3 regions of the Bacillus sp. Marseille-P3661 genome follow, and region 3 is predicted to be linked to each of the others. Evidence: riboswitches for the same ligand, from Rfam matches in the RefSeq annotation. Region 3 holds a riboswitch; each other region holds the start of a gene.
What was found. A riboswitch is a leader RNA that binds a small molecule or an ion and turns the genes downstream of it on or off. The one in region 3 is predicted to bind S-adenosylmethionine.
Positions count from the first base shown of each region.

Region 1: linked by a shared signal. The riboswitch ahead of C1724_RS20325 (hypothetical protein) and the one ahead of C1724_RS02055 (LLM class flavin-dependent oxidoreductase) in region 3 are both predicted to bind S-adenosylmethionine.
Region 2: linked by a shared signal. The riboswitch ahead of metK (methionine adenosyltransferase) and the one ahead of C1724_RS02055 (LLM class flavin-dependent oxidoreductase) in region 3 are both predicted to bind S-adenosylmethionine.

Region 1 is NZ_LT965956.1:268,865-272,154, reverse strand. Features, by position in the region: gene C1724_RS20330 (tripartite tricarboxylate transporter permease) at 1-1,175, shown strand, start outside; SAM riboswitch class I at 1,265-1,372, shown strand; gene C1724_RS20325 (hypothetical protein) at 1,502-1,846, shown strand; gene C1724_RS20320 (DHA2 family efflux MFS transporter permease subunit) at 2,039-3,290, shown strand, end outside.
Region 2 is NZ_LT965953.1:620,707-623,996, forward strand. Features, by position in the region: gene pckA (phosphoenolpyruvate carboxykinase (ATP)) at 1-597, opposite strand, end outside; SAM riboswitch class I at 955-1,119, shown strand; gene metK (methionine adenosyltransferase) at 1,387-2,583, shown strand; gene C1724_RS02805 (cold-shock protein) at 2,829-3,035, shown strand; gene C1724_RS02810 (cold-shock protein) at 3,260-3,290, shown strand, end outside.
Region 3 is NZ_LT965953.1:447,994-451,283, reverse strand. Features, by position in the region: gene C1724_RS02060 (shikimate kinase) at 1-81, opposite strand, end outside; gene C1724_RS25890 (DUF6254 family protein) at 536-664, shown strand; gene C1724_RS02055 (LLM class flavin-dependent oxidoreductase) at 719-2,098, opposite strand; SAM riboswitch class I at 2,284-2,391, opposite strand; gene C1724_RS02050 (potassium/proton antiporter) at 2,642-3,290, opposite strand, start outside.

The DNA.
Region 1 (3,290 bases), on a different contig from region 3:
CCACGATATCATCCGCTATTGGTGGGGTGATAAGTGTATTCATCTTAATTTTAATTGCTCCACAACTAGCAGAATTTGCATTAAAATTTAGCGCTCCCGAGTCATTCGCATTAGCTGTATTTGGGATGTCGGTTATCTCAGGTATAGCAGGTAATTCACTTGTTAAAGGTTTTATTATGTGCTTTATTGGCTTACTAATTGCATCTATCGGTATTGATCCAGTAGGGGGCTTTCCAAGATTCAATTTTGGCTCAACAAATCTGATGAGTGGTGTTAACTTTATAGCCGTTATGATTGGCTTATTCGCAGCATCTGAGGCATTTCAAGCTGTGGAAGATTCCGTAAAAGAAGGACAAGTTATAAAGACCATTAATAAAGCAAAATTGAAATGGGCTGAATTTAAAACTTTGATAGTTACGATACTTAGATCTACTGGGATAGGCACGTTTATCGGTATGATTCCAGGTGCTGGTGGCGATATTTCTGCGTTTGTCGCTTATAACGAAGCAAAGCGCTTTGCAAAGAAAGAAGAAAAATTTGGTGAAGGTGAGCTAAAAGGAATTGCAGCACCGGAAGCAGCCAACAATGGGACAACCGGGGGAGCAATGATTCCTTTGTTAACATTAGGAATTCCAGGAGATGCTGTAACCGCAGTTATGCTAGGTGCCCTAATGGTTCAAGGATTACAACCGGGACCATTGTTATTTCAACATCATCCAGACGTTGTCTATACACTATTTCTAGGAATGTTACTAGCTAATATTATCATGTTAATTGTAGGGTTACTAGCTGTACGATGGTTTATTAAGGTATTAAGTATTCCTAAACTAGTTATAGCTGCAATCATTTTAGTATTATGTGTTGTTGGTTCATATGCTCTAGGTAACAACATGTTTGATGTTTGGGTTATGTTAATATTCGGCATCATTGGTTACTTTATGAAAAAACATGATTATCCAGCCTCTCCAGTGATTCTTGCTTTAATTTTAGGACCGATGATGGAATCCAATTTCAGAAGATCTTTACTAATGGGTAATGGGGATATGTCTATTTTTCTTTCTAGACCAATATCAGCTACATTAATAGCATTAGCAGTCCTTACTTTATTTACACCAATTGTTAAGGATTATATTAATAAAAAGAGAGAGGCTCGTAATCCTAATTTACAAGGTTAATACATTAAAGCTTTTAAGTATAATTGTTATTACTATTTTTTGACAATGACTCACCCTGTTAAGTTATGTTATTATTTTAGTAACTTAATAAATTATTAAGAGTGGACGAGAGATCTGGCTCTATGACTCCACAGCAACCTGTTTTTCTAAAAATAAGGTGCTCCTACCAGCAAAGCAATGGCTTTGAATGATAAGAAAAACGAGCGGCAGCTCCTCTTGCGTTTAAAGCGAGAGGAGCTTTTTTATGGATAAATTCTAATAAAAATCAACATAGTTCGGATTTTGATTGTTCTAGGCCATAAATAAAAATAAGGAGAGAGTAACTGATGAATGCAAATGGAACTGCCAGAGCGTATATGGCAAAAGGAATGAATGCAATGGATTTTTTAAACTATGTGTTAAATTGTATTGATAGAGAATTAAAGGAATGGGGTTTTGAAACAGCTAACACTCTTGTGAGGGGAAACACTATAAATGATTATATTATCGCGCTTAAAATTAATCATAAAGATCATTTCATAAATATTAATCTTCAAACTGTAAAAAACCTTCAAACTAAAGGCGTCTATGCCTTGGACCGTTTATTATGGGATGTTCTTAAAAATAACGGTATTGAACTTAAATATGACCATTATTTAGAAACCGTATATAATATTGGAGGTAAACACTAATACAAAACAACCATTTCTAAAAAGATGAGCTATTAGGCTCATCTTTTTTTACTAAATTTGGCTGATGAATTTTATTCAAAATAATAGCTTTCAAAAGATAAATTATTTGTTATAATAATGAATCTGAATAAAATTAAAACACCATTACCATATTCAAAATTCTACAAACCTAGATAGAAACGGGGAGGAAGTATGGAATCATCTAGCTTTAATAAAACGACAATTGTTGCGCTTTTACTTGCAGGCTCGTTTATCGCGATTCTGAATCAAACATTAATGATCACTGCGATTCCACCTATTATGGACGAGATGGGGGTTACTGCAAATAGCGCACAATGGCTTACGACCGTATTTATGTTTGTTAACGGTATAATGATTCCTGTCAGTGCATTTTTACTGGAACGATTTACAACGCGACAGCTGTTTATTTCAGCGATGAGTATATTTGCGGTTGGGACATTAGTTGGAGGGATAGCGCCTAACTTTGAGATATTATTATTGGGTCGTATTATTCAATCCAGCGGAGCAGGCATTATGCTCCCGCTAATGACAACTGTATTTTTAATGATTTTCCCAATAAATAAACGTGGTGCTGCAATGGGACTAATCGGACTTGTCATATCTTTTGCCCCAGCTATAGGGCCGGCACTATCAGGTTGGGTAACCTCCAATTATTCATGGAGATTGCTATTCTTTATCATTTTACCCATTGCATTGATAGATATAATAATCGCTTACTTCGCTTTAAAAAATGTAACAGAAAATACTAAGCCAAACGTGGATGTTCATTCCATCATTTTATCAACAGTTGGCTTTGGCGGACTTCTATATGGCTTTACGAGTGCGGGGAATTATGGCTGGCTAGATCCAGTGACTCTGATCTCAATTAGTGTAGGTATCCTATCAATTGTACTATTTATTACAAGACAATTACGATTAGAACAGCCAATGCTCGAATTCCGAGTTTTTAAGTATTCAATCTTTCCTTTAGCTGTTGTAATAGGATCAATCACTTTTATGGGATTAATAGGAATGGAAACATTGATCCCCCTATTTATGCAAGATATGCGGGAATTTACTGCATTCGAAGCGGGCCTTGCCCTATTGCCAGGGGCACTTATTACAGGGTTGATGTCACCTATCATCGGACGCATTTTTGACAAAATTGGTGCCCGCTGGCTTGTTATGATTGGCTCTTCTATCCTTGTGATCGCATCATTTGCTTTTATTATAGTAGATATTCAAACATCATTCACTTATATAACGATAATGTATAGTGTGAGGATGTTTGGTTTGGCAATGGTGTTAATGCCGATACAAACTGCAGCTTTAAATCAACTTCCATCAAAATTGATTCCACATGGAGCAGCCATGGATAACACGATGAGAATGATCGCTTCATCGGTTGGGACCGCGGTCCTTGTCACGGTGATGACAACGGCTA
Region 2 (3,290 bases), 170 kb from region 3:
TGATTTTTTCATCTCGCCTGCATATTCTGTACCACCAATTAGGACAACTTTGCGTTCAAATGAAATAATAATGAATGTTTCTGACGCTGTACCATCAACAGCAGGATCAGCTTTGAAGTTTGGCGCAGAAATAACTGTAAATTCAGCTTCATGTGTTTTAAGTTCTTCTTCTGTAGGGCGGATAAATAGCTGGTGTGCAAACAGATTATGCCAAGCAGATTCATTGATTACTTGCATTGGTAAACGGTATTTTGGATCTGCACCTGCGAAACCCTTGAAACAGAATATTTCGCCTTGAACATGTAAATAGTGCAACACTTTTTGATATAATGCATCGAAAACCTCAGGTGAGATTGGTTGGTTAACGGAACCCCAATCAATGCTGTCTTTTGAAGATGCTTCTTCAACAATAAATTTATCTTTTGGTGAGCGGCCAGTGTATTTTCCAGTAGTTGCACAAATGGCTCCAGTTGACGTTAAGACGCCTTCTCCGCGGGCTAAAGTTTTTTCAACTAATACTGGAACTGAAGGATTATGATGTACATTTGCCCCGCTAAGTACATCCTTTAATTCGATGCGATTGCTAACTGAATTCATAAACAAAACCATCCTTTTTTAATTTTAGCTTATTCTTATTCTTTATGTTGATTAGTATAACATATTCAAATTAATAGTCTATACTATTTGTGATTTCTTTCACTGATTTGTTAATTTTTTTAATTTTCGGTTTAAATATAGCTTATGTCATTTGAACTCGTAAAGTGAATATGGTTGCTTATATAATAAGGAAAAAATTAATCAAAACTATTCAATCTTATATATAAAGGAGATAACGATTTGTCCAAATAGCATAACCTATAAGGCCAGTATAAGTATTTCTAATTTTTTCTATTTTTGGTGGATATTAATTGACAAGCTGTATACCCTGCGATATTATAGGGCGGAACGGATACTCTCTTATCCCGAGTTGGTGGAGGGGGACAGGCCCTAGGAAACCCGGCAACCGAGACTATTAATGGTAATTTAATTTTTACTCATAAGTAAAAATTAATTGAACAACCTAATAATAGTTATAAGGTGCTAACCTGTGGCAAGGCAATTCGCCTTGAACGATAAGAGTGAAAGGCTAAGACATTTCAAACCTTTCCTCAAAAATGGAAAGGTTTTTATTATACTATCTGAATTAATATGTTATTCCGGATGATAGTATAAGGAAAACTAAAGCTATGCTAAAGGACTTACAGAGCAAGTTTTTCTAATGTTAATCACTAATCACTAAATCAAATAGCAAAAGCCATAATCAAGTTTGTTATAACCACCTCTTAAAAAAGGGAATGAGTACCGTTAACTTGATAATCGATTTTTAATAGGAGGTACATTAAAAAAATGACAAAAAATCGTCGTTTATTTACTTCGGAATCAGTTACAGAAGGACATCCAGATAAGATTTGTGACCAAATATCAGATTCCATTCTTGATGCAATTTTGGCTAATGATCCTAATGCACGTGTAGCTGCCGAAACATCTGTTACTACGGGGTTAGTTTTGGTAGCTGGAGAAATTACGACTACTACATATGTGGATATTCCCAAAATTGTTCGCGATACTGTGAAAAATATAGGCTATACTCGTGCAAAGTATGGATTTGACTATGAAACATGTGCAGTATTAACATCAATTGATGAACAATCACCAGATATAGCCATGGGTGTAGACAAAGCATTAGAAGCACGTGAAGGACAAATGACTGAAGAGGAACTTGATGCAATTGGTGCAGGAGACCAAGGCTTAATGTTTGGGTTTGCTTGTAATGAAACACCTGAATTGATGCCACTTCCTATTTCATTAGCACATAAATTAGCACGTCGTTTAACAGAGGTTCGTAAAAAAGATATTCTTCCTTATTTACGCCCTGATGGTAAAACACAAGTGACTGTAGAATATGATGAAAATGACAAACCAAAACGCATTGATACAATTGTTATTTCTACTCAACATCATCCGGAAATTACTTTAGAACAAATTAAACGTAACTTAATAGAACATGTGATTAAGCCGGTTGTTCCAAGCGAGCTTATTGACGAAAACACAAAGTATTTCATTAACCCAACTGGCCGCTTTGTAATTGGTGGTCCTCAAGGGGATGCTGGTTTAACAGGTCGAAAGATTATTGTAGATACTTACGGTGGATATGCACGTCATGGTGGGGGTGCTTTCTCAGGTAAAGACCCTACAAAGGTTGACCGATCTGCTGCTTATGCAGCTCGGTATGTTGCAAAAAATATTGTTGCGGCAGGACTTGCTGAGAAATGTGAAGTGCAACTTGCTTATGCGATCGGTGTAGCACATCCTGTTTCAATTTCGATTGATACATTTGGAACTGGTAAAGTTTCTGAAGAAAAATTAGTTGAAGTTGTTCGTAATAACTTTGATCTACGTCCAGCTGGAATTATTAAAATGTTAGACCTACGTCGCCCAATTTATAAGAAAACTGCTGCATATGGTCATTTTGGTCGTACTGACATTGATGTGCCATGGGAAGCTACAGATAAGGCTGAAGCTCTAAAAAGTGAAGCTTTATAATATTTTTTTAAGAGGATAAAAAAGCGTTAGTGGCGCTACTTTTTATCCTTTTTCATATTTTTTTAGAGATATTTTTAGCTTCTTGGTATAAATGCCAATTTTAGGTTATAATGTAATAAAGGGACCAATATTTATATCTACTTATTATAAACTACATCACGATGTGTTGTTGTTTTTATAATAAGTTTATTTTTTTACTATAGGTAGGTTCATTATTGAGCCTAATCAATGGAAGGTGTGTTGAAATGGCATTCGGTAGAAGAAACGTTGAAGAGGTTGTCACAGAGGAAACAAAAGTATGGGAATGTACATCCAATGAGTGTAATTGTTGGGTTAGGGATAACTTTAAAAGTAGTGAACAGCCCGTGTGTCCTATTTGTGAAAGTGAAATGAGCGAGACGACCAAAATGTTACAAGTTGTTGAAAACCATAGTAAACATAATTTCAAATAAAAGTAAAAAGAATTGACTTTATTAAAGATATACGATAGTATTTAAAGTACGCTATTAAGTTCGTTTATTAATAATTTGGATATACCTCGTAAGTCGTAACTACAGAAGTGTGGGCGATTTTTATGTTGTCCTCTTCTAGTTACGACTTTTTTGATGCTTGTAACGGAAAATTATGTAAATAAACACTTATGGTGATAATTATAATATAATGGAGGAATTTTCCCATGGTAGCAGGTAAAGTTAAATGGTTTAATG
Region 3 (3,290 bases):
ACCGATCGTCGTTTTCCCAGCACCCATAAATCCTATAAATACAATACTCTTTTCTCTTAAAGAAACTTCGCGGTTAAACATTTGTGTCCCTCCCACTTCGGCTACATCATTTATTAATCAGCAACGAAGATTATATATAATTGTTACATTATTTCTGAAGTTAAAAGTTAATAAAGCGCAACAAAAGAGTTTACTATGTAGCCATGGCTAGAAAAAATCATCTAACTTTTTGTTCTATAGCTAAAAAATTATTTCTTAATACACTATTCTTTTCATTATATATCTCCTCGTTTACGTATTAAAGCAATAAATATATTTTATATAGGTATTAAATAATACGAATGATGCCCTTAAAAGTCAAAAATCCTACCAAACTAAATCTGGAATTTGTAACTGTAATCTGAAGAGCCTATTCCTTTTATTAGTACCAATAAATAGCAAATAGTCAACCCTATAAATAAACATTATATATGAATGAACAGAAGTCCTAAGGGCAAACTATTTTTGATAATTTAAACAAAGGAGTTAATGCAAAATGACTCAATCTAAACGACAAGCAGAACGCCAATGGACTAAGAGAAAACAAGCTCAAAATCCGCATGGCAAAGTAAAATCGTTTGAACAATTAGCCAATGAAACAGGCAATAACAACTCCAATCAATAAGTAAAAGGACCGAGGGTAATCGGTCCTTTTTATATTAAACTTCATTGTATTTAATTATGCTAGCGCTACTTTATTAATTCTGTAGCTTGAACCTACATGGTTTTCTGGTAATGCAGCTGTTTTACCAAATAACTTCTCACGATACGTACCTTCTTGGTAATCAGATTGCGTTAACCCTCTTTCTTGCAATATTGGAACAACTAATTCAATAAAGTCTTTCATAGTACCAGGCGCAAGAGCATAGGCAATATTAAAGCCATCAATACCTGTTACCTCAATCCAGCGCTCCATTTCATCTGCGATTTGCTCAGGTGTTCCAATTGAAACAGGACCAAAACCCCCAACACCTGTAGCAATTGCAAGCTCACGAACCGTCCATTTTTTATTTGGACTTGCCTTAGTATAGCCTTCAAGAATGGACTGCATAGCTTGCGTTTCAATATATTTTAGCTCTTGGTCAGGATCATATTGTGAGAAATCAATTCCAGTCCAGCCGCCTAATAATGAAAGAGCCCCTTCATAACTAATATATTGTGTTAACTCCTCATACTTTGCTTGAGCTTCTTCTTCTGTTTTACCGACAATTGGTGTAAATACTGAGAATATTTTAATATCTTCATGGCTGCGCCCTTCCTTATCGGCATCGTCCCTGATCTTCGATACACAGCCCGCCACAATTTCCGGCGTTAATCCTGCAATAAACATACACTCTGCATGCTTAGCTGCAAAAGCTCGGCCTTTTGTAGATGCACCAGCTTGGAATAATACTGGCGTTCTTTGCGGAGAAGGCTCACAAAGATGTCTGCCTTGAACATTAAAATATTTCCCTTTATGATCAATAGCATGAACCTTACTAGGATCAGTAAACACTCGCTTTTCCTTATCTCTTACCGCTGCTCCATCTTCCCAGCTGCCTTCCCACAGCTTATAACAAACCTCTAAATACTCATCCGCAATATTATAGCGCTCGTCATGAGCAATTTGATTTTCTAAGCCAAAAGCTTTCGCCGCACTGTTTAAATATGAGGTTACAATATTCCAAGATACACGACCTTTTGTAATATGATCTAATGTAGACATTCTCCGAGCAAGCTGATATGGATGATCATATGTTACCGCAGCAGTAACCCCAAAGCCTAAATGCTTGGTTGCATGCGACATTGCTGAAATAATTAACATAGGATCATTAACCGGAACTTGCACAGCGTTTTCAATTGCCGCATCTGGTTTACCCTCAAATACATCGTAAATTCCCACGACATCAGCTAAAAATAGTCCATCGATTTTACCCTTTTCCAATAACTGTGCTAATTCCACCCAGTATTCAATGTCATTGTAACGCTGCGATTCATCCTCAGGATGAGCCCACAAACCCGGAGATTGATGACCAACACAATTCATGTCAAATGCATTTAAATAAATACGTTTACCCATTTCATTTTCCTCCTCATTATTTCACATTTTTCAAATAGGAATAGTTGGTTATATAAAAATACAAGCTTTCTTCTTTGACGTTTCTTATCTAAAGCATTTCTGTCATGTATTGTGGAGAAATAAAAAAGCCCCTTCCCTCAAAAACGAGAGAAGAGACTTAGTATCCTAAAAATAAAAGTCCATTCTTCTCATCTTCGGAATTTACAACATTCCTCTGAAATTGGCACCGTGCAAATTGATTGTCGGTTGCCGAGGTTTCGTAGGGTCAGTCCCTCCACCTCTCTTGATAAGAAACAACATTGATTAAGTTTTATGATTATTAAATTACTATAAAAAATTACCAGTGTCAATTGTTTTTTTATAATTTTCATAAAATTCATTTTACTTCAAGAACTTCATTCATCGATAACGACGGTATTAGCAGATCCAATGCGTTTTTTACCCCGATAGGCTAGGCGCAGGAGCTGGACAAATACTCACATAATCTGCCTACCGCTTTAAAAAGTTCAGGATAACCATACCATTTCTAGATTTATAGCTTTATCATCCTGTACTTTCTTCTACAGTGTCCGTTTCCATACTGTATTTTTTTTCTTGTAGTAGTTTTTTTAAATGAGCTTTATTTTTTCTAGAAGAAAGAATATATAGCAAATCTCCTGCCTCAATAGTCGTGTTCCCTTTTGGTGTAATAAGCTGATTATTTCTAATGATTGCATTTACTAAGGAACCTTCTGGAAAAGGAATTTCTAACAATGTCTTGCCTACTATTGCATGGTCTTCCATCATTTCATACTCAAGCATTTCAGCATCGGCCTTACCAAGAGATACGAGCTCTAAAGAATGCATTGGTGTAGCTTTTTCTGGACCTGTTAAGCCAAGCCTTTTTGCTAAATAGGTAATGGTAGAACCGTGGATTAAACAGCTTGTTAATACAACGAAAAATACTACATTAAAAATTAGATTACTTCCTTCCACATTAGCTAAAAGCGGATAGGTTGCAAGTACAATCGGCACAGCTCCTTTTAAGCCGGCCCAAGATAGAAAGACTCGCTCTTTATTAGTATATTTCATCTTAATCGTTGATAAATAAACTGCAATTGGTCTAGCAATTACCATTAAAATAAACGACATCAATAAACCCTTTGTCAGAATATCAACAGTCAACAATTCAGATGGAAATACTAATAAGCCT